One region of the Bradyrhizobium sp. 215_C5_N1_1 genome, then DNA from elsewhere that is predicted to be linked to it. Evidence: predicted binding sites of a transcription regulator. Region 1 holds the regulator's gene; each other region holds the start of a gene.

Region 1 (10,137 bases):
AATTCGCAGAGCCCGCCAAGCCGAGACCGGCTCTCACATCAGCGACTGGCTGAGATCGCCCGGCCTACAGCCGCCGGAATAGAAGGTCCTTCAGGCAGCCGCGAGTTGCCCCGCGTATATCCGAACGCGGCCATTTGTGGTCATTCGCAGCCTACCCGATAGAAAGACCATGTAGCCCAAAGCAATGAGCCGATCGCTGTGTGCGGGGGGGATTATGGGCGCGCGGCCGTTTGGGGGCACATTGCCAACCAGAAGCAGCGAAGCGAACTCTTCTGCGGTTAGGGCTTCTGTTTCCCGGGCCATCCCTCACACTGAACCGCATCGACAATCGCGCCTGTTCAATTTTGCTCAAGACAGAAAATAAAGGCCGCCTCAGTTGGCGCTGGGAGTGAGCAATTTTGCTCATCATGCTGCTTCCAGACGTGCTACTTTTTCCCGATGCGTAACGAATGGGTCTATCGTGGCGTTGTGATTGTGCTGGGGATGCTGCCGGTAGCGGCTGCCGCCATTGGCCTCTTTTTCCTGTAAGGCCGTTCAGTTGGATCCCGAGGTTGGTCATTCAATAGGAACGATCGTCCGACAGAAAGATTGAGCAATCGGTCTGTGGCGCGTTCCTAGGTTCGCGCCATCCACCCGGAACCGCCCATCGTCTAACGCGCGTTGGGCGATGGGTCGGTTCTCGTAGGGCCGCCTTAGTTGGCAATGCTTCCGCGCCAGTTCGCCTCAGCTGGCCGCGGGTTTCTTTTTGGCTAACCCGTCTTGACATGGAACGCCGAAGCTGTCGCAAGTGAGCGCGAAAGCATCTTTCGCCTTCGAGTCTTCAAAGCAGAAGACCATGCCGACGTCGGCCCGATCGATCCACCAGTCGACCTTATTCTCCTTCGCAATTCGGGAAGCTTCTCCGCGCAGTAGATCGAGCTGTTTTCCAGCCGCACGGACGATCAGGCAGTTTTCCTTGGGCATAATCTCGAATCCTCAAATGATGAAAGTGCACGGCAGCTTGCGCCGCGGATCAAGCTGGTGAGCCTATCACGTCGTATTCGAATGCCACTCCCTCGGGATCGTTCTCCTCGAACCACGTTTCCGCAGCATCGATGGTGGAAAAGACCTTGATGTGATCGGCGTCGCCGACCCGTTTGGCAGTATTCACGTACACGAAGACGGTCATTGATCCCTCTTCAGTTTGCGCCGGCCCCAATGGGGCCCCTTTCCCTTCGGGTTAAACTCCGGGACGTGGTGGCGGTTCAACGCCCGCATGACCCCGATGCGGGCAAACATCGCCGGGCCGCCGCCTTCCGCCACCAGGATCAAGGCTTCCATCGCGGCTTGCCATTCTAGCGCGGCGTGCTCTTTCTTCGGCAATGCCGCAATGTATTCGCCGGCATCCAGCAGCGTCACCAGCTTGCCGCCGTCCACCTCGATCGGCTCCTCGAAAGGCCGCCCCCAGCCCTTGGTCATTGCGTGTTTCGGTACCCCATGATTGCGAGCTGCGGATTGCCCCGCTCAAAGTCTGGCCGAACGTCGGCGCCGCGACCACCGCAACCCCCACAGACGAACCGCGGCTCGAGATCGGAGAGCCTTACATCGTCCGGCCAGCGGTCGGCGTTCAGAGCAACGTGATGACCGCAATGGCAGTAGACTAGCACGCCGCGCACGCCCATCTCGCGCATCTCGCCGAAGGTGATCTTGAGCGGCCGCCCGTCGGTGTGCGTAGGCGTGTGGCGTCGGACAGGGCGAGGCATGCCGCGATCAAAGCGGCATCCTAAGCGCGTCGCAAATTATCAATCCCTTGGGGCCCGGGACGCGCCCGGGCTACTGCGCGTCGTGTGTGGAAAAAGTGGGCAGCCGTCCCGCTTGATCCATCTCAACGCTCACCGGTGTCGCTCGGCAATGCTTTAACCATGCGCTCATCGGATGAGCCAAGCCCGCCTAGAAAGGCGCCAGAGCCTCAGCCCTCGCGCGAGGAGCAGGCTCGACGCATCATTGAGGAATATGCGGACAGCCTGCGCGAGATCATCAGGAAGCTCCGCCGACATCTCAATTGACGCGTGGACTCTTGACGGCAGGCGGCCCGCCGGAGTCTGATCCGCCGCATGGGGCAGGATCAGCACGACATCGACGAGCTCGCGCGCATGGAGCATGTCTGAGGCTGACAGGCCACTCAATACTCGGCGTCAGCGTCGCGCGTCACCTGCCTGAACCACAGGACGAAAGCGGCGAGCAGCGCCGCCACCACTGCCAACAGGATCCAGCCCATCTCACGCCCCCTCTGTCTGAGGCGTGACCAGGTGCTTCCCGCGCTCACAATTTGGGAAGCGAACCTGTATTAATATATTGAAATAGCTCATGTTTCCCCGCAGTTGACATATCTCCGGCTATCACATGGCGGTCGTCGCCGGCGTGGTCTTCTTCGCGGTGCGCGCGCTGCTGGCGTTGATCCCTGGAATGGCGGCCGGCTTTGCCATCAAGAAATGGTCGGCGGCCGCGGCGCTGGTCGCAGCCGCGTTCTATCTGCTGCTGTCGGGCGCGGAGGTCGCGACGCAACGCTCGTTCTTCATGACGGCGGTGGTGCTGATCGCGGTCATGGTCGATCGCCGTGCCATCACCTTCCGCACGCTGGCGGTGGCCGCGCTGATCGTGCTCGCGGTCGCACCGGAAGCACTTGTGCATCCGAGTTTTCAAATGTCCTTCGCCGCGACGCTCGGACTGGTGGCGCTGGTGCAGATCGGCATGCCGAACCTGTTTGCGTCGCCCGATCATTCCGCGACCGCGCGGATTGCAATGTGGGGCGGGCGCGAAATCGCGATGCTGTTCCTGGCCTCGCTGATTGCGGGGCTCGCGACCACGCCCTATGCCGCCTTCCATTTTCACCGCGTGACGCCGTTCGGCGTGCTCGCCAACCTCGGGGCGATGCCGGTGGTCTCGGCCCTGGTGATGCCCGCGGGCCTGTTGGGCTTGATTGCAGCGCCGTTCGGACTCGATGGTCCGTTCTGGTGGCTGATGGGGATCGGCATCGACTGGATGGTTGCGGTGTCGCGCTGGGTGGCCGCTTTGCCGGGCGCGGTCGGCCGCATCTCGGCTTTCGGCATAGCACCGCTGATCGCGGCAAGCTTGGGAATCATCGTGATGGGCTTGTTGCGCACGCCGTTGCGCTGGGCCGGCGCGGTGGTGTTGTTGGCCGCGATCCTCTGGGGACTGTGCGCGCGCCAGCCCGATATCCTGATCGCCGGTGACGGCCAGAGCGTCGCGGTGCGGGGCAGGGATGGGCACCTGCATCTCATCAGGTCGAGCAAGGACAGTTTTCTTCTGAAGGAATGGCTCGCCGCCGACGCCGATCCGCGCGACGCCGGCAGTGCCTCACTGGCCGCCGGCGTGTCGTGCGACGAAGCCGGCTGCGTGACGCCGCTCGCCGACGGGCGCCTGGTCGCGCTGGCCTTGCGCATCGATTCACTGGCTGACGATTGCAGCCGTGCCGCGCTGGTGGTGACGGCGCGGCCGGCGCCGCCGGATTGCGCGGCGATGGTTGTCGACCGTCAGCGTCTCGCAAGGCAAGGCGCGCTGGCGCTGACGCGAAGCGGCGACGGTTTTGCGGTTCAGGCGGCGAAGACGAGGGGGACAGACCGTCCGTGGTCGCCGGCGGCGGCCGGCGAGGCGGATTTCAGCGCGAGCCTTGCGCCGCAGGCGGCGGCTCCCCGCAACCGCGACGCGACGCCATCGGAAGCCGACCTGCAGGCCGAGGATTGAGCGGACGGGTTACAGATACCAGGCCAGCACGGCGTCGAGCCTGGCGTTGCCGATCACCGGAAGGACGACCATCTGGCTCAGCCCAGAGGCGCTGGCCTGCAAGGCCGCGACCGAGACGTCACGCGCGAGATCGTCGTTGAGTGCGGGCATGCCGGTGGCCCAGGCCCCGCCGATGCTGCCTTCGCCTTTGGCGATGGATTTCGTCGCATAGAGCGCGGCGAGGTCGGTCTGCGCGCTGCAATCGCCGGCGCGGAAGACCAGCGCCGAACGGGCCTCGTCCGGGACCCAGATCTCGAAGCGTCGCGCAATCGGGGTCGCCTGCGCGGAGAGAAATGTCAGCACCCAGGTCTGATCGGTGCCGGTCCGGTAGGGAACGCCGACGCCGAGATTGATTCCGACCTTGGCGGCGTCCTCCCAGCGCAGAAAACTCCTGGCATCGTGCAGGTCCTTGATGATCAGCGGCAGGCCGGCTTTCCAGATGCGGCCGGGAAGGCCGAAGCCGCGCGGAAATCTGGTGTGGCGGGAGTTGAATTCGAACATGTCGGCGGTGCCGTAATAGCCGTCGACGAGCCCCATCTCGTGGGAGGTTTCGGCATCGTTGTGCCAGAGTTCGATCGCGCCGACATGGGCCTCGTCGTCGCCGCAGAACAGCACCATGACGGCTTGCAGGAATTCGCCTGAAAACACCGGCACCGCCACGCCGCAGGTCAGCCCGGCGGCGATGGCCTGATCGGTCCGCTTGAAATAGGAATCGGTGAATCTAGTGAGGATCACGGGGTGGCCGCCGGCCCAGGCCTTGCCGGGAAGTCCCTCGTCATATCCGAAGTGCAGATCCTCGCTCACGTCCCTAAACGCGGACAACCCTTCGCCGTAGAGGCCGCCGCCGAATTCCAGCCGCATGCGCGTGCGGTCAGGCACCCAGAGTTCAACGACGCGAATGAAGGTCTTCATCGAACGTGCCCGCCGTCTCAAGCCGCACCAAGCATCGGCCATTTGGCTGCGGAACGGACGTTCAAAATTCAGGCAGGACAGCGCAAACTTCGTGCGGTGGGAGACGCCACGGCTTGGTCCGCCCGATGGAGTTTCGCGGGACACAAACGACACCATCTCGCCGGCCTCGGCCGGCGATGGCGATTTCAATCCTGGCCCGACCTGTCGGCCGGGAATGGCTGCATCAGCCGATCGGCAGGCGGGTGATGGTTGTCCGGCTGTCGGTGATGGTCTGCGGCTTGTGCTCGCGCTCGCCGAGCGGCTGGGTCACCGGTAGCTGCAGCACGGTCGCACGCTGGCCTTCGACCAGCTGCGTCACCAGCACGGATTTGCCGTCGGGGAATTCGATCGCATCATGATGGCGATCGGGAATGTGCGGATCGATCTTGCCGAACTTGCCGACGCGCGAATTGACGGTGCGCGTCCAGATCCAGCGATTGTCGTAGCGGACGTTGTCGGCGAAGGCGAGCTCCGTCCCCGGGAGCAGGCAGACCGCGACGGTCGGATCGGCCGCGGAGGCAAAGCCGCGCGTCGAGGTGCCGCGGAAGGTTGTCGTGACGATCGTCTCGCCGACTTCGGCGGGACGCGACGCGACGGCATGCAGGCTGTAGTCACACATCGGGTGCTCCTCATGCAGGGATAGCGACCCACGTCTCTTAATCGAGGCGCAGGCCTCTATCAGAGTGGAAATACCAAACGTTCTGCCGGGTTGTAGGCAAATCTACGGCTCGCCGCCGCAGGCCGCAATCACATTAACTTTCCCGAATCCACCAGGAACAAAGCCCGCCCCTTTGCATTCTGCAGGCGCGTGTCAGCGCCCCGCAGGCGCCGACCAGCCGGAATACTGCCAGCCCGGCCGCGACGGTTGGTCGACGGCGTCGAGGGCCTTGCGGACTTGCTCGCTAACGGCGGTGTCCTTGCGGACATGGGGCCGCGATTGCGCGGCTAAGGTTTGTACGTCCAAGGCTTGCGACGCTGATGCTGCGATCAGCGGCGCCACAGCAATTGTGCTCAGAACGATCCGGCGCATGACTTCTCCTCGAACCTGAAGGCCGCGAAGCAGAGCTGCTTCGTGCGGCGTGCCGAGGATTTACCGCTGGAGGAGGGGCCGGATAATCTGCGCGAAACCAGAAAGACTATCCAGCGGAAGCGGACAATCGTCCGCTCCAATCTCGGATCGGCGATGCCGATCCAAAGCGCGCGGGGCGCCAAATAACCGATACCGGCACGTCCGGTATCAATACTTCCGGTACAGCCCGATCAGCTTGCCCTGGATCTTCACCCGGTTGGGCGGCAGAATGCGGACCTCATAGGCCGCATTGGCGGGCTCGAGCGCGATCGAGGCGCCGCGGCGGCGGAAGCGCTTGAGCGTCGCCTCCTCGTCGTCGATCAGCGCCACCACGATATCGCCGGTATCGGCGCTCTCGTTGCGCTGGATCAGCGCCATGTCGCCGTCGAGAATGCCGGCCTCGACCATGGAATCGCCGCGCACTTCGAGCGCGTAATGTTCGCCCGAGCCGAGCATGTCAGGCGGTACGCTGATGGTGTGGCTGCGGGTCTGCAAGGCCTCGATCGGCGTACCGGCCGCGATGCGGCCCATCACGGGGACCGCGACGGGGCGCTCGCCCTCGTCCGCCGGCGGGCTCGAAGTCGTGCGGACCTTGCCGAGATTGCCTTCGATGACGCTCGGCGTGAAGCCGCGGCGGCTGCCGGCAGCGGCCTGAAGCTCGGGCAGCTTGATCACCTCGATGGCGCGGGCCCGGTTGGGCAGGCGCCGGATGAAGCCGCGCTCCTCGAGCGCAGTGATCAGGCGATGGATGCCCGATTTCGAGCGCAGGTCGAGCGCGTCCTTCATCTCATCGAAGGAGGGCGGCACGCCGCTTTCCTTCAGCCGTTCGCTGATGAACCGCAGGAGCTCGTATTGTTTGCGCGTTAACATCTCGACCAAAATCCCCCGGTTGATGTCGTTCGATTCCGAGACGCTGAATTCAGCAGTAAGCCGCTACATTCTCGAAACAAATCATGAACGGACACTATATGTTCGATACATGTTCCGCAACTGCTTAATTTACCGTGAACGCGACAAAGTTCGCGGAACGCACGCGAACGAAGCGCTCAGACGGGCAGCCGCAAGACCTCGCAAGGCGTGCCGGCTTCGGCCTTCGACGCGAATGGCGCGCGCACGAGAAGTGCCTGTGCCGCAGCGAGATTCGCAAGCAGCGAGGAATCCTGGTGATTGACCGGAAGGGCGACGAGCGTGCCGTCATCGCGCAGCTCGAGGCGTGCGCGCAGGTAATCCTCGCGCTGGTCGTTGGCGCCGACATCGCGGCCGAGCACCGCGCGTTCGCGGCGGTGATGAATCATCGAACGGCCCGAAAGCGCGCGAATCAACGGCACCATGAACAGGAAGCCGCAAACGTAGGATGACACGGGATTGCCGGGCAGGCCGATCACGCGCATCGCGCCGAGCCGCCCGTTCATCATCGGCTTGCCCGGCCGCATCGCGATCTTCCAGAACGCCATCGAGATACCTTCGTCCCTCAGCGCCTGCTGGACCAGATCGTGGTCCCCGACCGACGCGCCGCCGGTCGTGATCAGGATGTCGGCGCCGCTCTCCCGCGCGCGGCCGATGCCGGCCGTGGTGGCCTCCAGCGTATCGGCGGCAACGCCGAGGTCGATGGTATCGGCGCCCTCGCTGCGGGCGAGCGCGTGCAGGGCGTAGCCGTTGGAATAGACGATCTGGCCGTGGCCCGGCGTCGTACCCGGCATCACCAGCTCGTCGCCGGTCGCGAGGATCGCGACCTTCGGGCGTCGCCGGACTGGCAATTGCGGGTAATTCATGCCGGCGGCGAGCGCGAGGTCGCGCTCGGTGAGCCGGGCTCCCTTGCGCAGCAGCACGTCGCCTTCCGAGAAGTCGACGCCGGCGGGGCGGATGTGCCGCCCCGTTACGGCGGCTTCCTTGATGGTGATGCGCTTGCCGTCCGCGATCGTGTCCTCCTGGATCACGACCGCATCAGCGCCATCGGGAACGACACCGCCGGTGAAGATACGCACGGCCTCGCCGGCGCCGATCGATCCCGCAAACGGGCGGCCCGCCGCGACCTCGCCGATCAGGGTGAGCTGGGATTCGATCTTCGCCGCATCGACCGCGCGCACCGCATAGCCGTCCATTGCCGACATCGCCTGCGGCGGCTGCGTGCGCCGCGCGGCGACGTCGCGCGCGAGCACGCGGTGGAAGGCTGCGTCGAGCGCGATCATCTCTTCAGGCAGCGGCTCTGCGCCCGCCAGCACCGCAGCGAGCGCGTCGGAAACCGGCATCAGGGCCACGGGTGAAAACTCCTGCTGGGCCCGTTCGGGCAAATCGGCGGCGAGAGTTCTAGCCGAGTGCAGGCGCAGAGGCAAAACAGTGGCCGCGCAGGATGATTTATCCTGCGTCATCCGCTCTGCGATGAAGGGTGAGCATCAAGTCCGCCGCGGCATGATCCAGAAGGCGAGACAGACCGGTACGAGGATGGCCATGGCGAGGACGAGAAAGACGAGAGCCACGGCCAGCATCGGTCAGCCCCCCGGCTGCTTGTACGGACTGACGTCCGGCGCTGCGGGGCCCTGATCCCTGTCAGGCAGCGGGTCGGCCTGGGATTTCAGGTCGGCGGCCTTGCTGATCAGCTTGGCGGAAAGCTCAGAATCCGATGTGGTCCTGGCGAATTTCATCAGCAGAGAGGCCTGCTTGGTGAGGTAGGTTTTGCCCAACACGACGATAAGCCCGATGTAGAATTCCCAACGGACTCATGAGTCCTGAGAGGGGCAATCGTTCCGGGAACTCCGTATAAAAATGCACAAAGGGTTTTGGTTCCTCGCCCCCAGGCAAAATAGTTCCATTCGCGGCCCGTCGGCTTGCCGGCCAGAGATCAGATTCCGAGCGCCTTGAGGGCGTTCCCGACGTCGCGGGGCGAGGTCACGTGGACCGTGGTCAGGCCGCGCGACCGCGCTCCTTCGATGTTCTCGGCAAGATCGTCGAAGAACACGATACGGTTCGCGGGCACGCCGATCGCCGCCACGACATGGTCGAAGGCCTCCACATCGGGTTTGCGCAGGCCGATGCTGGACGACAGATACAGCTCGCGGAAATGGCCGAGCAGGGCGGCATATTCCTTCGAGAAGTGGTCCACATGCGGCCGGTTGGTGTTGGAGAAGGCGTAGAGCGGCAACTGCTTGGCCGCACGCGGCAGCAGCTCGGCGATATCGGGCATCTCGCCGGCGAAGATCGCGTTCCAGCCCTCCAGGAACTGCGCGTCCGAGATGCCGATCCCGAGCGAGACGCGCAGCGAGTCAAAATAGGCCTCGTCGCTGATCTTGCCGACCTCGTGCAGCCGATAGGCTTCGCTGTCCCGTACATAGCGCGCGACGATGGCTTCCGGCTTGCAGCCGGCATGTCCCGCCCAGCAGGCGATCGCCTTGGAGAAATCGATGTCGAGCACGACGCGGCCGAGATCGAACAGGAGCGCGTCCGCGCTGCCGGGAGAGAGCGAGCTCATTGCATCCTTTCACTCAATATCGATAGGGGTCATGGTCGAACAGCGGGAACGCGCTGAACACGCTCGGCGCATTCGTTGCGGTCGCCTGGTGCAGGCAGGACTTGTCGACCTCGGCGAACGAGGTGGCGCCCAAGAGGCCTAGGCAGCGCAGCACCTCGTCCTCGAGCAACTCCAGCATTCGCCTCACGCCGGCCTCGCCGGCTGCGGCCAATGCCCAGCATTGCAGCCGGCCGATGCCGACCATGTCCGCGCCCGCCGCGATCGCCTTGACGATGTCGGTGCCGCGGCAGAAGCCGCCGTCGACCATGATCTTGGCGCGTCCCTTCACGGCGTCGACGATCTCGGGCAGCACATGCATGGCGCCGCGGCCGTGATCGAGCTGGCGGCCGCCATGGTTGGAGACGTAGATCCACTCGACGCCGTGGTCGACCGCGATCCGGGCGTCCTCGGCGGTGGCGATGCCCTTCAGGATGAGCGGGATCTTGAACTTGTCCTTGATCATCTTCACGGTCCGCCACTCCAGGCCCTTCTGGTAATCGCCGCCGGTGGCGCGCAGGCGGCTCTCGCGAACATAGCGCTTGGCAATGTCACGTTCGCGACGGCTGTAATGGGCGGTATCAACGGTCAGGCAGAAGGCGGCGTAGGCGTTCTTCTCGCTCCGGCTGACGACATCGGCGACGAAATCGTCGTCGCCGCGCACATAGAGTTGATAGAGCCGCAGCGCATCAGGGGCGGCCTCGGCGGTCTTCTCCAGGCCGGGCTCGGACACCGAGCTCAGCATGTGCGCCGCGCCGAAGGTGCCGCAGGCGCGGGCGACGCTCGCCGCGCCATCCGGATCGAAGATCTCCAGTGCGCCGACAGGGGCCAG
Region 2 (10,137 bases), 150 kb from region 1:
CTGCCGGCGCCGTATCTGAAGCGGGTCTGGCTCGATCCGTCGCGAGTTCACGATCGCGAGGCATATCCGTTTTGCCTGCCCATCTTCCCGGATGATTTCGAGCTCAACTTCGACGCCGCCATCACGATCATCGTCGGAGAGAATGGCACCGGGAAGTCGACGATCCTCGAGGGTATCGCAGCGCTTGCCGGCTACGACGATGCGGGTGGAGGCAAGGGCTACATGCCCGTCGACCATTCCGAAGCGCGGGAGAAGATGGGCGGCCAGCTTTCCAGGGCCTTGCGCGCAAGCTGGCTGCCGAAGATCGCCAACGGCTGTTTTTTTCGCGCCGAGAGTTTTTTCTCGGTCGCGCGATATCTCGACGAGGCCGCACGTGATGCCGGCCAGGCCGGCCCCGACTTCCTGTCGCATTCCCATGGCGAAGGTTTTCTGCGCTTCTTCGAGGAGCGCTGCCAGCGCCAGGGCATCTTCATCTTCGACGAGCCGGAATCGGCGCTGTCGCCGGCGCGTCAGATCGAATTCCTGAAGCTCTTGCGACGCATGGACGAGTCCCGCATCTGCCAGGTCATCATGGCAACCCATGCGCCTCTGCTGATGGCCTATCCAAACGCGAGACTGTTGCGGTTGGGCAAATACGGCCTGGAGCCGACGACGGTGGAGCAAACCGATCATTACCGGGTGATGCGCGAGTTCTGTGACGATCCGCGCGGGTTCGTGGAGGCGACACTGGCGGAGTAGGCGAGGGCGCGCTCCCACGGCACTCGCTCTTCTCGTGTCCCGGACGCGCTGCAGCGCGTAGCGGTGCGGCGCAGAGCAGGGACTCACGCAGTCACACGCTCGCTGATGCATGGGCCCCGGCTCTGCAGCGCACCGCCGCACTGGACGATGCTGCGCATCGCCAGGGAAGCGCTGCGCTGCGTCCGGGGCACGCGAGCAGCTTCTATCTTTGCATTCGAATTCAAATCGCACGGACGGATTCGCATCCTCGCGGCAAGATCTGCCCGAGCTCTGCTGTATTCATCGCCCCCAAAAGTGCCGAGGGCGCGGGGAAGGCCGGGTGCCGGCTGGCACCCGCGGTCCACTGTGCGGAAATTGCGCTACGAAGTTTGCACAGTGGCATACAGGTGAAGCCAAACATCCGGCCTTCCCTGCGCAGTGGTTTTACGGCTTATGCCGAGCTCTCCCCCGGGGAGCGATGCACTATTGCCCCCGTCGCCTTGCGGATGACTGATGTGCGGGCCCGGTCGGGCCGCCACATCACCGCAAGACTTGGCGCACAGGCTCCGGGCGCCAGGACGGCACGGTTTTACCGTACACAGGCTGCACCGGTCGTGTGCGCGCGGCGTTCGCTCACGGTTGCCCGCCCTGCAAACCACCTTCGCGCCGACGCCGCCTGCGTCCACCACGTCCCACCCCGCGTGTCGTGACGATCGCGATAACGCCCCTCGGCCCGGGGTGGGATGGCTTTCTATATGATAATCCGAAATGCGGATAAAGAGAATTATTTCTGCGTGGTGCGGTTGACCCGCCCATTGGGTGTTTTGCCCGACGGGCGGCGCAAGGGGTTGTGGGACGCGCGAGCGCGCGCCGCAACGCCGCCATGAACAGGTCTCCCCACGGCCGCAAAATGCGCTACCATGATCGCAGCGCGCCTCAAGTCGCGCACGATCCACGAGACGCATGAGGAAACGAGATGAGGGTGACGATTGGACGGCGCATGGTCATGGGCGCGGTGCTGACTGCCGCGGGCGCGGTGGCTTTGACGGCGGCGTTTGGCCCGGCTTGGGCACATGGGCCGACCCGGCAGAAGGTGCGCGAATCCATCGAGATCAACGCGCCGCCGGCCAAGGTGTGGGCCGCGATCGGCAATTTCCAGGACATGAGCTGGCTGCCGCCTGTCACCAAGACCGAGGGCGAGAAGGGCAATGAGATCGAAGCGACGCGGCGGCTGACCCTGACGGGAGGCGCCACCGTCGATGAGGAACTCTACAAGTTCGACGCTGCCGCGATGACCTATTCCTACCGGATCACCAAGGTGGACGTGAAGGTGCTGCCGGTCACCAATTATTCCTCGACGCTGACGGTGACGCCGAGCGCCGACGGCAAGGGCGCGACGCTGGAATGGGCGGGCGCGTTCTACCGCGGCTTCCCCAACAACGATCCGCCGCCGGAGCTCAGCGACGAGGCCGCGGTGAAGGCGGTGAAGGGGCTCTATCAGGCCGGCCTCGAAGCGCTGAAGAAGAAGATCGAGAGCGGAAGCTGACCGTGCGGGCGCGGATCCTGGCGGCGCTCGCCGCCAGCCTTTGCGCTGCCAGTATTGGCAGCGCGTCCGCCGAAGAGGCGTTCGTCACCAACCAGCTCAGCGACGATCTGATGGTCGTGGACCTCGCGACATCGCGCAGCGTCGCGACCATCCCGATCGGCGGCAAGCCGGCCGGCGTGGCCGTCAGCGCGGATGGGCGCTTTGCCTATGTCACGAGCCCCGACGCCAAGGCGGTGACCGTGGTCGACGCCGCAACGCGGCAGGTCTCGGGGCGGATCGAGGTCGGCGGCGGGCCGCTCGGCATTGCCGTGACGCCCGATGGCAAGACGGTCTACGTCGCGGACTGGTATGCGGCGGCAGTGCGGGTGATCGATACGGCCTCGCGCAGTATCACGGCCAGCATCGCGGTCGGCGCATCCCCGTCCGGCCTCGCGGTGACGCCTGATGGCAGGCTGCTGCTCTCGGCGGACCGCGACGACGACAGCGTCTCGGTGGTCGATACCGCGACGCGTGAGCGCAGGGCGACCATCAAGGTCGGGACCCGTCCGTTCGGCGTCACCATCGATGCCGAGGGAAAACGCGCCTACACCGCCAATGTCGGCTCCAACGACGTCTCGGTGATCGACATCGCCGCGAGCCAAGAGATCGGCCGCGTGCCGGTCGGGATGCGTCCTTATGCGGTGGCGCTGACGCAAGGGCGCGGCTTCGTCACCGACCAATATGGCGGCACCGTCAGCGTGTTCGACCTGGCGACGCTGAAGCCGGTCAAGCGGATCAATGTCGGCGACTATCCCGAAGGCATCAATGTGACCGCCGACGGCAAGCGCGTCATCGTCGCCTGCTGGGAGAGCAACACATTGAGCATCATCGATGCCACCGAGCTGAAGGTGATCGGCGAGGTCAAGACCGGCGACGGCCCGCGCGCGTTCGGGGCGTTCCTGCGTAGGACGGAGTAGGGGGCGCGGAGCATCTGTAGCCTGCATGGAGCGAAGCGGAATGCGGGGACACTTTCCCGGATTGCGCTTCGCTCCATCCGGGCTACGGCGCTAAACCACTCTTAGATCCGGCAAACGCCTTCAACTTCAGGAAAAAGTCCTTCAGGATCGGGTTGCGATCCACATAGGTCACGTAGCGGATCGGATGCCGCCGGCGATCGATGCTCCACGTGATCTGATCCGTGAGAACCGGAGCCGGCACGATCACGCTCGGCGCCCAATCGGGATTGAGAAGCCAGCCGACCGGCGCCATGTCCCAGATCTCCTTGGCCCAGCCCAGATGGTCGGACGAATAGTCCTTGAAGCGCATGGCGAGGAATGCGCCGATGCTGCCATGCGGTTCGACGTAGCGCTCGATCTCCGGCACCGTGCTGTGAAGGTGCGAGGTGACGCCCTTGCATGGCACGAGCACGAGCGGCACGCCGCTGTCGAACAGCACCTGCGCGCCGCCGACGTCCTGCTTGAGGTTGAACTCGATCGTGTGCGGCCATTCCAGCGCGTGACCGCCAAGCCAGACCACCACCACGCGGTCGATGATGTCGGGGGCCTCGAGCAGTGCCGAGGCGACATTGCTGATGGCGCCGATGGCAATGACGTAGAGCGGATTGTCAGGGGAGCCTGCGCGCGCCCGGGCCACGAGGTCGTTGACGGCGGGGGCCGCCTGCGCCGTCTTACCGGGACCGACATAGTCGGTGACGCCGCGATGGACGAGGCCGTCCGGCGCGACGTTGAGGCGCTCCAGCAGGCGAAGGATTTCCTGGTAGCTCAGCTCCATGCCGTGGCCGGGACTGTCGGCGCGTGTGTTGAAGAACGGCGCGGCGTAGATCGCCTCGACGTCGAACCGGTCCTTCGACAGCAGCATCTGCACCAGCGCGAACTGATCGTCGATCTCGTTGTAGGTGTCGGTGTCGAGCACCACGCGCACCTTGCCGACCGGCGGCTCCAGGAGTTTGAGGCGGGCTGCGTCCGAGAGTGTCATCACCGTCTCCTTGGGCCGGGGGGGGCCGATTGCGGATCAGGCCTTGAGCGAAATCCGGCAGACCACGTCTGCGATCTCATCCATCTGCGCGAACATGTGATCGGGCGCAAGCGCCCGCAGCGCCGCCGGCGCGGCGTAGCCCCAACTCACCGCGCCGCAGGCAATCCCTATCGCGCGCGCCGCCTCGATGTCGCGGACCTCGTCGCCGATCGCGATCACGCGGCCTGGCTCCACGCCCGCGCGCCGGATCACGCGGCGGAATTTCGCGGGCTTGCCGAACAGCGACGCCGCGCAGTCGAAATGCGCGAACAGGGCGGCGGACTCGCCAAGCTTCTCGCGCGCATTGGCTTCGCTATCCGACGTCACCAGCGCGAGCTGCACGCCGTTCCCGGCCAGCGTCTGCAGCATCGTCTCGACGCCGGCGAATAGGGGAATCTCCGCCGCCGCCTCCGCCTTCAGCCGCCGCGCATGCCGCGCGATCGCCGGCAGCTTCCACAGCGGCACCTCGAGCCGGGCGAGGATCTCGCGCGACGAGGCATGTCGCAGCGCTTCGATTTCGTCATCCGCGACGCGGCGAAAATTGAAGCGATCGGCGACATCGTTGATGGTGCGCAGGAACCACGGAAAGCTGTCGGCCAGTGTGCCGTCGAGATCGAAGATGGCGAGGGAGTAGTGCATGGAGGAGGTTTTGGAGTTCGCTGACAAACGAGACGTGGCGGCTATTATTTAGAAGAATTCGAGGACACCCATGCGACACGAGCGCATTGAAATCAACCCTGCGATCATGGCCGGCAAGCCCGTCAGCCGTGGGACGCATGTGCGTCACCGCAACCTGCGCACGTGAACATTGATGTCGAGATCGATGTTGCTGACGCAGGTCTGAGTAGTCCGGTGAGAGCCGCCCTCGTGCCAGGGGCCATCGCGCGTGCGGGCGTTGGTGATATTGGCGAGCTTCAGGCATCGCCATTGCGGCAGCGGTCCGCTGCTCTCGCCGCCAAATTGCCAGGCGAGGACGGCTTCCTCACCCATCTTGTTGGTGCCGATGATGTGGGGGCAGAGCTCGCGATAACGCCCCTCGTAGATGCAGGTTACCTGCTGCTCGGCGAGGATTGCCTTGCGGAAGAGCATGTAGGTGCGGCTGGGCATCGCGGACACTTGCAGCCTTTCCCCGATGATCCCGCGGACGAGGCGGAATGAACTCTACTCCGCCGCCTCGCTCGTGCTCCTCCGCTTCGGCTTCCGTGCCTTCTTCAGCACCGGCTCCAGAAACTTCCCCGTGTAGCTCCGCGGCGCTTTCGCGATGTCCTCCGGCGGGCCCCAGGCGACGATCTCGCCGCCGCCGTCGCCGCCTTCGGGGCCGAGGTCGATGACCCAGTCGGCCGTCTTGATGACTTCGAGATTGTGCTCGATGACGACGACCGTGTTGCCCTGTGCGACGAGCTCGTGCAGCACCTCAAGCAGCTTCTTGACGTCGTGGAAGTGCAGGCCGGTGGTCGGCTCGTCCAGGATGTAGAGCGTGCGGCCGGTGGCGCGCTTCGACAGCTCCTTCGCGAGCTTGACGCGCTGGGCTTCGCCGCCCGACAGGGTCGTCGCCTGCTGGCCGACATGGATGTAATCGAGCCCGACGCGGTGCAGGGTCTGGAAGGTCTCGCGCACGCGCGGCACCGCCTTGAAGAAGTCGGCGGCTTCCTCGACGGTCATGTCGAGCACGTCGGCGATGCTCTTGCCCTTGAACAGGACCTCCAGCGTCTCGCGGTTGTAACGCTTGCCCTTGCAGACGTCGCAGGTGACGTAGACGTCGGGCAGGAAGTGCATCTCGATCTTGATGACGCCGTCGCCCTGGCAGGCCTCGCAGCGGCCGCCCTTGACGTTGAAGGAGAAGCGGCCGGGCTCGTAGCCGCGCGCCTTCGCTTCGGGCAGGCCGGCGAACCATTCGCGGATCGGCGTGAAGGCGCCGGTATAGGTCGCGGGATTCGAACGTGGCGTGCGGCCGATCGGCGACTGGTCGATGTCGATGATCTTGTCGATGTGCTCGAGGCCCTCGATGCGATCGTGGGGCGCGGCGCCTTCGCTGGCGTTGTTCAGCTTGCGGGCGATGGCCTTGTAGAGCGTGTCGATCAGCAGCGTCGACTTGCCGCCGCCGGAGACGCCGGTGACGGCCGTGAACAGGCCGAGCGGAATTTCGGCCGTGACGTTCTTGAGATTGTTGCCGCGCGCGTTGACCACCTTGATGGTGCGACGATGGTTCGGCGGGCGCCGCTCCGGCACCTCGACCTCGAGCTCACCGGTGAGATATTTGCCGGTGAGCGATTTCGGGTTGCGCATGATCTCGGCGGGCGTGCCTTCGGCGACGATGTTGCCGCCATGCATGCCGGCGCCGGGGCCGATGTCGAGGACGTAGTCGGCGAGCAGGATCGCGTCCTCGTCATGCTCGACCACAATCACGGTGTTGCCGAGGTCGCGCAGGCGCTTGAGGGTATCGAGCAGGCGTGCGTTGTCGCGCTGGTGCAGGCCGATCGAGGGCTCGTCCAGCACGTAGAGCACGCCCGTCAGCCCCGAGCCGATCTGCGAGGCGAGGCGGATGCGCTGGCTCTCGCCGCCGGACAGCGTGCCGGAGGAGCGGGACAGGGTGAGGTAGTTGAGGCCGACATCGAGCAGGAAGGTGAGACGCTCGCGGATCTCCTTGAGGATGCGGCCTGCGATCTCGTTCTGCTGCGTGTTCAGCGCCTCGGGCACGGTCTCGAACCATTCGCCGGCCTTCCTGACCGACAGCTCCGAGATCTCGCCGATGTGCTTGCCGCCGATCTTGACGCAGAGCGCCTCGGGCTTCAGCCGGAAACCCTTGCAGCCCTCGCAGGGGACGTCGTGAAAATATTTTGCGAGCTCCTCGCGCGCCCACTCGCTCTCGGTCTCGCGATAGCGGCGGTTGATGTTGGTGATGACGCCCTCGAACGGCTTCTTTGTGTCGTAGGAGCGGACGCCGTCCTCGTAGGAGAACTTGATTTCGTCCTCGCCCGAGCCAAGGAGGATCGCGTTCTGCGTCTTCTTCGGCAGATCCTTCCATTTGGTGGTCAGCGTGAACTTGTAGTGCTTGCCGAGCGCGGTCAGCGTCTGCACGTAGTAGGGCGACGACGACTTGGCCCAGGGCGCGATCGCGCCCTTGCCGATGGCGAGCTCCTTGTCGGGGATGACGAGGTCTTCGTCGACATGCTGCTCGACGCCGAGGCCGCCGCAGGCCGGGCAGGCGCCGTAGGGATTGTTGAACGAGAACAGGCGCGGCTCGATCTCCGGAATCGTGAAGCCGGAGACGGGGCAAGCGAATTTTTCCGAGAACAGGATGCGCTCGGGCCCGCTCTTGTCGTGGATCTTTGCGGTCTTCTTTTTCTCTTCGGCAGGCGCAGCGGCGGCGGGCGCGTCGGCGAATTCGACGACGGCAAGGCCCTCGGCGAGCTTAAGCGCGGTCTCGAAGCTCTCGGCGAGACGCTGGCCGATGTCGGCGCGCACCACGATGCGGTCGACCACGACGTCGATGTCGTGCGGAAATTTCTTGTCGAGCGTCGGCGCCTCCGCGAGCTCATGGAAGGTGCCGTCGATCTTGACGCGCTGAAAGCCCTTCTTGAGCCATTCGGCGAGCTCCTTGCGGTACTCGCCCTTGCGGCCGCGCACGACGGGGGCGAGCAGATAGAGGCGGGTGCCTTCGGGCAGCGCCAGCACGCGGTCGACCATCTGCGAGACGGTCTGGCTCTCGATCGGCAGGCCCGTGGCGGGCGAATAGGGCACGCCGACGCGCGCCCAGAGCAGGCGCATGTAGTCGTAGATCTCGGTGACGGTGCCGACGGTCGAGCGCGGGTTCTTCGAGGTCGTCTTCTGCTCGATCGAGATCGCCGGCGACAGGCCGTCGATCTGGTCGACATCAGGCTTCTGCATCATCTCCAGGAACTGACGCGCATAGGCCGACAGCGATTCGACGTAGCGGCGCTGGCCCTCGGCATAGATGGTGTCGAAGGCGAGCGAGGATTTGCCGGAGCCTGACAGCCCCGTGAACACCACCAGCTTGTCGCGGGGAATCTCGACGTCGACATTCTTGAGGTTGTGCTCGCGCGCGCCACGGATCGTAATTGCGCGCAGGCTGGATCCCGCGTTCTGCTGTTGGCGCTTCGCCTTGATCACTTCATCCATCCGAGTTGCCCTCAACGAATCCCAAAGGTGCGCGATCGCGCCAACAAAAAAGGCGCGCGTCGCCCGGAACCGGGATCGGCGCCGATGGGTATGGCAGCGAACGTAGGAAGAACGGGGACGGATTTCCAGTGGCGTGTGCGAATCGTCAACGGATTGTTGGCGCGCTGGCGGCATCTGGCAGGAGCGGGGCGCCCGGAACATGCGAAGGGCCGGCGCGAGGCCAGCCCTTCGTTCGCGTTTGAATGCGGATTTGGGGCAATCCGCACGTGATCAGGACTTGGAGGTTCCTGAGGGAAGCTTTGTCTCAGTATTTGGCGACGACCGGGCCGCCCCAGCGGTAATTGATGCGGATCAGGCCCATGTCGATATCCTGGCCGATCCTGTCGGTGCGCGGGGCGAAGCCGCCGACGAGAGTTGCGAAGTCGGCGCTGTGATGGCCGAGGAAGACATGGTTGTACTCGCCGCCGACCGACCAGTTCTCCACAAAACCCCATTCCACGCCGATGCCGATCGCGTAGCCCCAGCGGGTCTGGTTGACACTGTTGAACACCGCGGCCGGGACGCCGGGGACGAAGGTGTCGTACTTGTCGTGCGCCACCGCGGCGCCAGCCTTGCCATAGAAGAGCAGGTTGTTGACGGCGTAGCCCATCTGGCCAGTGAACAGGCCGAAGCTGTCGATCTTGGTCTGGTTGGTGAACAGCGGCAGCGCCACGCTGACATTGCTGCCCTTGAAGTCGGCCCAGTTGCCCTGGCCCTCGATGCCGAACACCCAGCGCGATTTCTGCCAGCGATAGCCGAGTTGTCCGCCGACCGTGCCACCGTCCGCATTGTGACAGCCTTCGCCAACGGCCGGATCGACAGCGATGCCGAGCGCGCGGGTCACGCCCCAGCATGCATGGGCCAAGCCGCCGCCGCCGTTGATGCCGGCATAGATGCCGCTCCAGTCATAGACGGGAACGGCGGCCGCCGGCGCCTTGTAGAGTGGGAGATCGGCGGCGGTAGCCGGCGCGACCGCGCCGAGTGCGAACAGGCTGACCGCAGCCAGCATCCACGTCTTCATGTCACGTCCCCAACTCGCCAAAGCCATTCGCGGACGCATTGCGCGCGCCTCACGACTCCAAGACGGTTGGGTGCACCCTCGCGCGAAAACAAAAAGGCCGGCACAAGGCCGGCCTTTCGTAACGCGATGGCGTTGGAGACGAAGATCAGTATCTGGCGATGAGGGGGCCGCCGAACCTGTAACTGACGCGGGCCGTTGCAATGTCAACGTCCTGGCGGATCCGATCGGCGCGCGAGAACGTGCCGTTGTTGAACGTAAAGCGGTTGTCGCGCGATCCCATGAAGCCGTGCACATAATCGACGCCGACCACGATGTTGGGCGTTACGCCGAAATCGAGGCCAGCACCAACCGCTCCGCCCCAGCGCGTTTCATTCGCCCTGTCGAACACGAAGCCGGTGGCGGTGGTGAAGCCCTCGTATTTGTCGCTCACAACCATCGCACCACCCTTCGCGTAGAACAGCACATTGCTCCAGGCGTAGCCGACCTGGCCGGTCACGAGGCCGAAGGCGTTGATCTTCGAGCGGTCTGAGCCGACGCCGCCGGCAGCCAAGCTCGGTCCATTGGAGCCGCTAAGGTGAGCCCAGTCGCCCTGGCCTTCCACGCCGAACACCCACGACGCGCTTTGCCAGCGAAAGCCGGCCTGGCCGCCGGCCACGCCGCC
Region 3 (10,137 bases), 920 kb from region 1:
CGGAGTTCGGCGGCGCGCTCTTCGCGGTCCTTCTTGCGAAACTCGTTTTCCTTCCGCTCGAATTTCACCATTTCCTCGTGCGCCGCCGCCAGGAGGTGATTGCGCCTGACAGCATTGGGGTGCGCGTCTTCCGTCATGTTCCTGGTCCCCGTCGTTGCGATCCGATCTCGAAGAAAGCCGGGCATCGCAGAAAGGTTCGATGCCGCAGGATTGCGGAATTATGACGGCGCACGGCGGCTGCGTCTTTGATGCGCGTCATCTTCAGTCGAAGGGTGACGAATGCGGAGGATCGGCAAAAATCAAAAAGGCCGCCAACCGAGGCGGCCTCTCATCATCTTTGAATCACTTGATCTTTGAATCGCTTGCCCGCTAGCGGCAGGGCTTCTAGCGGCAGGGCTTCTAACGACAGGGCTTGCCAATCATCTGGGCATGCCGGCTGTGGCAGCCGTCGTGCAACTGAGACTTCCTCGTCACCTTTGCGCCGACCTTCGGGGCGCCCGATGCCGTCGCGGCATTCGATATCTGGGCTTGCGCCGGCACCGAACCGGCGAGGACAGACAGCGCCAGAGCGATCTTGAGGATTGCCTTCATCGTGCCTCCCGAGGTTGTTCGAACGGTACGCAAAGTAGCGCTACCGATGTGAGCGTTACATATTGTAGCGCTACATTCAAGTTCGATCAGAGGCATGACGACGAGCCGCCGTCCTTGCGGCGGACCGAGATGGGGCAAAGTGAGGTAGATCGCAGATGAGGCGGGGCGAGCGCTCCGCGGAATGGACCGATCAGGCGGCCTCGGTCCGTCGCGACGTGCACGCCCAATGTGGCGAGCCGTGGCGGCCTATTGCTTCGTTGTCGGCGGCTCGAAGATGAGGGCGGCTTGGAACACCCGCCCGGCGTCGGTGCGGACTTCGATCGCAACGTCTGTTCGATCCTCGTGTCCCGCCAAGTCGCGCGCAAGGCCGCTCAATGTCTGCGTCGCCTCGATCTCTGCTTCGCGCTGGGTTCGAAACTCCAGTCCCTCATCGTCGGCATAGAGGCCGGTGTCGTCTCGGATATCGAAAAAGTACCGGACCATGGCGCCGCCTCTCAGAGAGAGTATCGCCGCCAACCCCGCCTTGGGAGGACCGTTCCTAATTATTTCGGCGGCTGGAATCCGGGTACTGTCCCAATCCCCGGGCGTGGTTGGCGTCCCGTTGGCCGGCGAGAATGCCAGGACCGCCGCTTGCAGGTTGGGCAATCGTAGACCTGGACGCCGAGCGCCGTTGAACCAGGTCAATCATAGCTGTCTTTACGGACGGTCTCGATCCGCCTTGCGTCCGCCTACATCTGTGGCGGCGTGACCCTTGCTTCGTCTCTCGTCAGGGCGGCAAGCCTGTCCAATTGGCTAGCCACGCCAGTGAGGCTCCGGGCGATGTTCTTCAACAGGAAGGCCCTGTCCGCCGAAACCCCGGACGATTGAGAGAGGACCTTGTAATGATTTGCGAGTTCCTCGCATTTAGCAGCGTCGATCATAATTGAGCCCATCTATGAAACAGGTCAACAGCTCAACCCTAATACGGTTCCCACGCGGGGCGCTGACGACCCTTGGCGTTGCAATGCCTCGCATCCTACCACAGCTATTCGTCGTCAGGTTGTGTTCTGCGCCACAAATCGCGTCACTCCCGAAATCTAAGGCCACCACGCCAGGAAACAGGCTCGTCCCTGAAGACGGCCCCGGCCGGTGGGGCTTGATAGGGGTGAAGGCCGGGGCCGCTTGGGGATGCTTGGCCCTTGGCAAAGACCAAGCGAATCCGAGTTTAGTCGACCCTCACCGCGCCTCTGTTCGTTTCAGCACATAATTGCCAAATTTTCCTGCCCCGCATTCGCATGCGCAAATGCATCTCGAGGCCGGCACGGTTTCCTTATCGTCTTCGATTGGCAGACCACGGAGACGTGCGTATTGCCTGACCGGCACCCTCGCAGGGCAGATTTTTTCATTCGGATGGGTGGCATCGGTTGGATGATCTCCGACCGAGAGCGCAAGGGCCTGGCGATCATCGAAACAGCTGCGCCCGATGTCTTCGCGGGTGCACGGCAGTCAAGTCCGCCGTATTGCCAAAAATTCCCGCGACCGATGGGCCGCGGCATACTCCCGTCCGGCTTCCTCGGTGCGCTCCGGATCGGGAGACGGGAGCGGCTTTGGGAGGGACTGATTTTCGGTCACCTATCTCGGTGTCTCAAACGCAGCTGTGGCAACTCTGACACCGGGACTGCCGAATGAGCTCACAAGAAATCCGTGCAATGAGCGATCCCCGGTAAGGTTGCAATCGCACCCGGTGCGCGCGCCCAGGCTCGGATCGCCAAATTGGCCGCCTTCAAAACCGAGGGGCGCAAGATTTGAAGCGCATCGCGGATCGTTGCGCTCAGGGGCTGCTGACGGATCCGTGTGCGCAGCCGGGCAACCCGCAATGCACGCACCATCGTTTCAGGATCGGGAAGTCCGCGCTTATCCTCCAGAAGGCTCCAGGCGAGGTGCTTGAGTTCGATGGTCTCCTGGTCAATCTGAGGGAACGATCCCAATGCCGTGATGCTCGCGTGGTTGGTCGTGTCGTAGAACACAAGACCGTCGTCGATCGCCACCATGTCGCCCTGGCAGGCGAGATCGAGAAAGAACAGTTGGTCCACGCCCCAACTGATCGACTTGTAGTTTCGCATCAGGCAACCGGCCCGGATGACCTTGCCGTTGATCAGCAGGGTCGACGGGACAATCCCAAGCAATCGGGTCTTGCCCGCCAGATAGAGATCCGCCAGGCACTGCTGGCCCGAATACAGATAAACCTGGCGTCCTCGCCGGTACCTTATGCCGCTGTCCTGAACGAGATGAGATGTGGAGGTCATGAACGCAGCGGCGGGGTACGTCCTCGCCAATTCCGCAAAAGTCGCAAGCGATCCTGGCGTGAGCCAGTCGTCGTCGTGCAGCACTTTGATCCAGTCGCCGCGACATGCGAGCATCGCGTTGTTGGTATTCTCAACCTGGCCGCGGCCGCGGTGGTTCTCGATAACGCGAATGCGCGGGTCGCTCCGCGCGTGCTCGGACAGGATGCTCCAAGTCGCGCCTTCCGGACCTTCGTCGTCGCTGATCACCATTTCCCAGTCGGCGTGCTCCTGCTGCAGCACGCTTTGAATCGCACGGCGCACCATCTCCGGTCGGCGGAAGGTGGGTATTGCCACCGAAATGAATGGGCGGTGTTCCGAACTCTGGGAGCTATCGAACCGCTCGGCGTACAATTGATCCATTCATCGTACCTCGTTGATCGAAGCGGTCGTGGCTGGAAGTGGCAGACCCTTCTTCGGTTTGAGCCTGTTCGCAGAGCATCTTGAATCGAAGCGAGTGAACGAGGCGCGTGAATGCTAGGGAGACGATCTCGATGCGGTCATCGTCCATTCGCATGAACTTTGTTCCCGCAGGCCGCGACGTTTCGAAGCGGCCGCTTGTCCGCCTTGGTGAAAGAGTGTTCTGGTTCCCCTCGCTTTCTGTCGCCGCAGCAGCCGCGCCAACGCGGTGACGGATCAAGACGGGGGCGGCCAATCGAGCCGGCGTTGGTTCAGTTTCTTGCGGAGCTCTTGGAGGATTTCGCGAAGCTCTGCCGAGTTGCTTCTTTCCGAGAGGGAAGCGAGGCGCGAGCGTGATGGCGTTTTCAATCACCGGTAGATTGCCAAGGGCCGCTCGGTGACAGGTGGAGGGTGACTGCGTCCTGCCGCGACGTGCTGTCTCACCTCGCGACAATTGAACGACTTCAAATCCGGCCACGGCTCGTTTCAAAGGCTCGTTTCAAAATCGGACAGTGAGGTCGGAAACAGACCACGCCCAAACCCGGGTGCTGTCCCAATTGGGACACTCGGAACATCAAGTCAGGACAGGCTGCTTGTTGGGCTTCAGAAGCAAGAACGCCGTCCGCTTAAATGAAGCGCGGACGGCGGCTTTCCAGCCCCGGGAGGGAAATTGTAAAATCCCGATATCGTTTTGTCTGCACGTCCCGTGCCAAGGTTCATCGGGCCAGCCGCAGGAATTGGGAAAACCTTCATCCTCAAGCGTTGATGCCGCCAACGCGAATGACCACGCCGGGACAGAAACCGGATCTGTGCCGGCAACGAGATACCTCAGGCGCGTCTGCTTCTAGGCTGGCTTGGGCGGTTGAAGCCCCGGCGATCTCAGCCACTCGCTCATGTGCGAGCCGGTCTCAGCCTGTCTGGCTTTGCGGAGGAGGTCCTCTCGTTGAGGACCGTGAGGGAGGGCTTTAGCTTGTTCGCGGAGGCGTTTCGCTTCTCCGGCAAGTCGTTCTTCCAGTGACACGGTCTGCGTGAAACGACGGCGCTGCTTCATGACACAACCTCGTCTTTACGGGTCCTAACCGCAGGGTTTGAGTTCCAGCGAACTTAATATGCAGACGGGCCACCTTCAGTTCCAAAGTGAACTTTTCAAATCAAGCCACGGTGAATTTCAAACCAGGCCACCGCGCTCGGAAACAAGCCAGCACCAAATCCGGGTGCTGTCCTAATTAGGACAGCGGGGCTGTCAGATTGCGACATCAATAAAAACGCCGCCCGCTTAAATGTCGCGCGGGCGGCGGCTTTCCAGCCCCGGAGAGGTGGATGCAAAACCCCGGTGATGATGAGTGTGCACAACCTGTGCCAAGGTTTTATGTCACGTTGCGGGACGCCGCAGCGGGGATCGGGCCACCACCTACCGCGAACTTCTGAGAATCAGTATTGTCTCGAAGAAAGAACGTCGTGGGGGCAGTACTTGTTACGGGATTGCCGAAGGACTATTCGCCTGTCTAGCCAGATTACCGGCCTTTGACGCGAGCTTTCGGCTGATTGCGAAGACGACGTCTTCAAGTGAAAGAGGCCGCCACTGAGGCGGCGTTATCATTGCTTGCTGAAAATCCTGGAATTGAAAATGGCCGTGACTTCGAGAACACGGCCAGTTCTGTTACGAACTTCCACCGCGAAATGCTGGCCCGTTGAACCTTCCATGACCGCATCGCGGGCGGCATCGACAAGTGCGCCGAGCGCCATATCGTGTGCCGCCTCGGCGTCCAGCAGTTCGACGCCATCTTTGTCCTGCGAGAAGATGCCATCCGACCTGAGGTCGAAAAAATACTGAGCCATGATGCTCAGCTTACTTCGGTGCCTGCAAACCCGAGGAATTGACCCACTCTTCGAGGTGACATGCAGTGTCAGCCTGACGGGCTTTCCTCAGCATATCATCCTTCAGAACGCCTGGCGAAAGCTCTGCCGCCCGGGTACGGATATCGTCAGCGAAGACCCGCAGCCTGTCCTGAAGAGATACGGATTGTCTGATGCGTTGCCGTCTTTGCAAGGCGCTGCTCCCTGTTCGAGGGGGCGGGAGCGCTGTGATGGAGCGTTCTCGTCACCGATGGTAGCCACGATCCGGGCGGTGATGGTGAAAGTGTGCGCTCGGATCAGGGGATTAGCGAGTCCTCAATTTGTCCCGCCATTCGGAACTTTTACGAATTAGGACACTGACGAATTCAACTTGGGACACAACGGCTCAAATGCGGACAGCACGCTCCGCCGCAACTAAGCGCCATGTTATTGAGCTGGGCGTGTCGCCAAAGCAGAAAGAACGGGCGCGGCATGGATCCGGCGGCCAGCATCTTCAAGATGATCTATCGGGATCAACCAGTCGGTACGGAGGGGCTTCCTTGGCGGAAGGAAGACTTCACGAAACGAAAGAGGCCGCCAACCGAGGCGGCCTCACGAGACCCGGCCCATCGCCAACGCGCGCATTGTACGATGGACCGTTCCGGGTGGATGGCGCGAGAGTGTCGCGCCACAGACCGGAATCTCAATCCCTTGGTTCGAGTCGTTCCCGTCAGGCCGCCTACTGAGGCGGCCTTGCTTCATCCGCCTACAAAGCGGGTTTGCGTGACCGGAAATACGAAGCCGATTCCGGTCACGGCGAGGAAGGTGCAAAAATACCGGATGCGATACATGCCGAACCAACCCGGGCGTGCCGCCATGGTTCAGGAGGTCGGCGAGCTCTCCGCCCATCTGGTGGTCTAGGCCGAGGTTGGACGGAGAGCCGCGCGCCGGACCCCCGTCGCATGACAATGCTAGGAACGTGCCATGACAGTCGTGTGAAACTGTCGGCGCCGCTCAGTGGAGATCAGGCCACAAATGAAATGAAAACGCCGCCCGCTTGAAATGAAGCGCAGGCGGCGGCGTTCCAGCCCCGAGAGGGATTAGCAAAATCCCGGATATTGATCAGTCCGAATGGATGACGAGAAGGTTCAACGGCACAACGCGACCAAGCTCAAATGGATGCGTGGCGGCGCTGCGTCGAACTGGGCATTGAAATCCCCCAGGCCAATAGATACGGGCAGGAGACGAGATCGTTTCACACGCGCAGAGGCGGATTAGGGCACTTCTTTTCCGTGGTTCTATGAATGGCGAGCTTGCGCGTTTTTCCCGGAGGGATTGTCGGCTGACAGCGTGGCTGACTTGGAAGGCTACATCGAAATCCTTTTGCGAAAGCTTCGCCGGGAAGCTGGCAAAGAAGCCGCCAACTGAGGCGGCCTTAACCGGTCTTCCGTTCGAGCATCGCCATTTCAACTTGGTCGGCCAGGACTGTGAGATGACTTGCGAGGCGGTCGAATAGTTCGCGCTTAGCGGCGTCGGTCGCGGATGAGAGCGCACTCCGCCGCGTCCTTCCGCAGCTTCTCAAGTTGAACCAGATGATCTTGCATGGCCCGCTGGCCCGCTGTTTCGAGAACCAGCGGAGTCAACGCGACGGGCTTACTTCGGCGGCTGCAAGCCGGATGATTTCAACCATTCCTCAATGCGGGCGGCGACATCGGATTCGTGGGCCTTCTTCAAAAGAGCCTCTTGCTCTGGGGCCGCCTGCAATTGTTCTGCCTTTTCTCGCGCTAGTCTGGCTTCCTTGATGAGCCGCTCTCCAAGCACTCTATCCGGTTTGAATCGGAAGCGCTTCATGACTTCCTCCTGTCACAAAGTTCGCTCTGCTTAAAACTTTCAAGGGGCACAGAAGTTCTACGGAACTCTACACCTCATGTTCGCTTAGCGGAACACATTCGTTTGCGGTCCGTTCTTCAAATCCAAATCGGGCCACCGCGAAAATCAAACTAGGCCACCGCGCTCGGAAACCAGGCCAGCATCCGGGTACTGCCGAAATAGGCCACTCGGGATTGCAAAGTAGGCCACTGGTAGGAACTAAGGGATTGCCCGCCCTGTTGCATGTTGTTCCTCCCTCTAAAGGAACAGCCTTATGGCCGACGACAACAATAAAAATCCAAATGAGAAGCAGCCCGGCGAGAATCCGGACGGCAAGTACCATTTCAATCCTGGGAACATGGCCGGGAAGAAGCCCGGGGATCCGGAGCAGACTGCCGAAAACCGTGGCGAGCAGCCGCACGAGGACAAAGAAAAACCCGCCGGTTAGATGCCGGCCACTCGCAGATGCGAAGTAGGGCCACTATAGGACCGCACCGGACGGCGGCTTTATGGCCGGCCACTCACCGAAGAAAAATGGGAATGGATTGTTTATCCCAGGATCGGGCAAGGAGATCGCTTCGCAGGAATGGCTCCCACTAGAGCGGCCTCAAAGGGAGCGCGGGCCTACATCGATGAGAAGCTGGATGGAAAAGAGGCCGCCAACTGAGGCGGCCTCAAATCATCAGGATCAGCCAGACGATTAGGCCAGCGTTCACGGTGCCTACGGTGACAATACCTGTCTGAATAAGTCGCTCGGTCATGGTGTCACCCCCCGATTGAGAGGGAACCCTGCGCTCAATCGGAACGAGCGTCTATGCAGATTGTGCCAGACCCGGGAAATTTCGGTAATATATGACGGCGTGTTCCGCCCGTGAATACACCTTATGGTTGGCCCAGAACAAAACAGGCCACGTGTCATTTCAAACCAGGGCAATGTCGCCGGAAACAGGCCAGTACCAAAATCCGCGAAAGAACATATTGCGAACTTGGAACAAATAGGGTACATTACTTTTATCGCCGGCCCGCCCCGCCAATCGTTTGTCCCTCTAGCGAATCCTCGCCATAAGGAGCACGACCCAATGTCCAACACTGCCCTGCGTATCGTCGAAGGATCTTCCATGGACAAGAGTAAAGCTCTGGCCGCCGCGCTCTCCCAGATCGAGCGCCAGTTCGGCAAGGGCTCGGTGATGAAGCTCGGCAAGAACGACCGGTCGATGGATGTCGAGGCGGTGTCCTCGGGTTCCCTCGGGCTCGACATTGCGCTCGGGATCGGTGGTCTGCCGAAGGGGCGCGTCGTGGAAATCTACGGGCCGGAATCCTCGGGCAAGACCACGCTGGCGCTGCACACGGTGGCGGAAGCGCAGAAGAAGGGCGGAATCTGCGCCTTCATCGACGCCGAGCACGCGCTCGACCCGGTCTATGCGCGCAAGCTGGGCGTCAACATCGACGAGCTCCTGATTTCGCAGCCGGACACGGGCGAGCAGGCGCTGGAAATCTGCGACACGCTGGTGCGCTCGGGTGCGGTAGACGTGCTGGTGGTCGATTCGGTCGCGGCTCTGGTGCCGAAGGCCGAGCTCGAGGGCGAGATGGGCGACGCGCTGCCGGGTCTCCAGGCCCGTCTGATGAGCCAGGCGCTGCGCAAGCTGACGGCCTCCATCAACAAATCCAACACCATGGTGATCTTCATCAACCAGATCCGCATGAAGATCGGTGTGATGTACGGCTCGCCGGAAACCACGACCGGCGGCAACGCGCTGAAATTCTATGCCTCCGTCCGTCTCGACATCCGCCGCATCGGCGCGATCAAGGAGCGGGACGAAGTGGTTGGCAACACGACGCGCGTCAAGGTGGTGAAGAACAAGCTGGCGCCGCCCTTCAAGCAGGTCGAATTCGACATCATGTACGGCGAGGGCGTCTCCAAGATGGGCGAGATCCTCGATCTCGGCGTCAAGGCCGGCATCGTCGAAAAGTCCGGCGCCTGGTTCTCCTATGACAGCCAGCGCCTCGGCCAGGGCCGCGAGAACTCGAAAGCGTTTTTGAAAGCCAACCCCGACATCACCGCCAAGATCGAGACCTCGATCCGCCAGAACTCCGGCCTGATCGCCGAGCAGATTCTCGCCGGTGCACCGGAGCGTGACGCCGACGGCGAGGAGCCGGCGGACGAGTAAGGCCTAACGCGAAGAACTTTCGCGAGGAGCGGGCGCTGAGGACGTTGAGTTGCCGACGTCGTCAGTGCCCGTTTCGTTTTGTGGGGCGTTCGCGATGAAACGCGTGATCCTGACCAGTTCGTCCGGCGTCGGTCTTGCCCATGCGGATCGCGCCGACATGGTCGTGCCGTTCATCTTTCGCTTCGTTTCGGGGCCACTGCCTACCTCGCATCACCTCGAGCAATACCTGACGGGAGGCTATGTCAGAGGCGATCCGGAGGTGCGTTGGTCCGATCTTGTTGGCCGGTTGCCTCAGACCGGTCTCGCGCACAAAGAGACAGGCCTGATTTGGTTTTGCGAGACCTATGGCGTCGATCTCATCGAGCTGTGGTTCGACCCTGAGCCCAATAGTCAGTTGCAACTGATCTGGATCCTCGATTATTTGCGGTCCCATCCATCGATCACCGATCGTCTGAGATTGCGACGTGTCAATTTCGATCTGCGCGGAGCGGACGGCACAGAGCTTCGCGATCGTATGGTGCGGGAATTGGAGGTCGCGGACTGCGACTTCGAGATCGCCAACATGGCCTGGGAAGCCTACCGGGCGCCAACGCCGGAGCTCTGTTTCGGATTGCTCGGCAGGGATTTCCCCAGGCTGCCCTTCCTGAAGCCTGCGATGGAACAATTGCTGGCAGAACTGCCATCACCAATCACCGGACTAGGTACGACGGAAGCGCGGCTTCTCGACCTGATTGCGCGGGGGCACAACCGTACCAAGGAGCTGTTTCAACCGGACGGTCCGCTGCAAACGCGCGTGTTCGATCAATGGGAATTGGGCCCGCTGCTCGAAGGGCTTGGGTCCGGCCCAATGCCGGTGATCACGGGTCTCGATCCGAAACTCGCGACGCTGGCCCCGCACGATGCGCGAGGCCGCAACGCCGCCTTTCGCCGAAGCCGGCTATCGCTCACCGAAT

What was found. Region 1 encodes LexA, which represses DNA repair genes until DNA is damaged. Its sites were predicted from a motif close to TGTTCNNNNTGTGTTCNG; they were not measured.
Region 2: a site for LexA is predicted at 8,513-8,530, ahead of uvrA (excinuclease ABC subunit UvrA). Genes of this name have one in related genera too.
Region 3: a site for LexA is predicted at 7,986-8,003, ahead of recA (recombinase RecA). Genes of this name have one in related genera too.

The regions. Positions count from the first base shown of each region.
Region 1 is NZ_CP197228.1:4,175,268-4,185,404, forward strand. Features, by position in the region: partial or broken gene AB7G19_RS20105 (hypothetical protein) at 1-82, shown strand, start outside; gene AB7G19_RS20110 (hypothetical protein) at 724-963, opposite strand; gene AB7G19_RS20115 (hypothetical protein) at 1,013-1,168, opposite strand; gene AB7G19_RS20120 (hypothetical protein) at 1,165-1,458, opposite strand; gene AB7G19_RS20125 (hypothetical protein) at 1,455-1,742, opposite strand; partial or broken gene AB7G19_RS20130 (ComEC/Rec2 family competence protein) at 2,368-3,744, shown strand; gene AB7G19_RS20135 (GAF domain-containing protein) at 3,754-4,695, opposite strand; gene AB7G19_RS20140 (hypothetical protein) at 4,919-5,353, opposite strand; gene AB7G19_RS20145 (hypothetical protein) at 5,546-5,764, opposite strand; gene lexA (transcriptional repressor LexA) at 5,972-6,673, opposite strand; gene AB7G19_RS20155 (molybdopterin molybdotransferase MoeA) at 6,850-8,061, opposite strand; gene AB7G19_RS20160 (hypothetical protein) at 8,293-8,487, opposite strand; gene AB7G19_RS20165 (HAD family hydrolase) at 8,643-9,269, opposite strand; gene AB7G19_RS20170 (alpha-hydroxy acid oxidase) at 9,283-10,137, opposite strand, start outside.
Region 2 is NZ_CP197228.1:4,322,710-4,332,846, forward strand. Features, by position in the region: gene AB7G19_RS20810 (AAA family ATPase) at 1-738, shown strand, start outside; gene AB7G19_RS20815 (SRPBCC family protein) at 1,694-2,263, shown strand; gene AB7G19_RS20820 (YVTN family beta-propeller repeat protein) at 2,266-3,219, shown strand; gene AB7G19_RS20825 (nucleoside hydrolase) at 3,302-4,237, opposite strand; gene AB7G19_RS20830 (HAD-IA family hydrolase) at 4,274-4,915, opposite strand; gene AB7G19_RS20835 (hypothetical protein) at 5,060-5,392, opposite strand; gene uvrA (excinuclease ABC subunit UvrA) at 5,438-8,416, opposite strand; gene AB7G19_RS20845 (outer membrane protein) at 8,721-9,476, opposite strand; gene AB7G19_RS20850 (outer membrane protein) at 9,622-10,137, opposite strand, start outside.
Region 3 is NZ_CP197228.1:3,256,957-3,267,093, forward strand. Features, by position in the region: gene AB7G19_RS15280 (hypothetical protein) at 1-137, opposite strand, end outside; gene AB7G19_RS15285 (hypothetical protein) at 400-591, opposite strand; gene AB7G19_RS15290 (DUF6894 family protein) at 838-1,074, opposite strand; gene AB7G19_RS15295 (glycosyltransferase family 2 protein) at 2,262-3,275, opposite strand; gene AB7G19_RS15300 (DUF6894 family protein) at 4,908-5,150, opposite strand; gene AB7G19_RS15305 (hypothetical protein) at 6,801-6,998, opposite strand; gene AB7G19_RS15310 (hypothetical protein) at 7,291-7,464, shown strand; gene recA (recombinase RecA) at 8,096-9,184, shown strand; gene AB7G19_RS15320 (hypothetical protein) at 9,279-10,137, shown strand, end outside.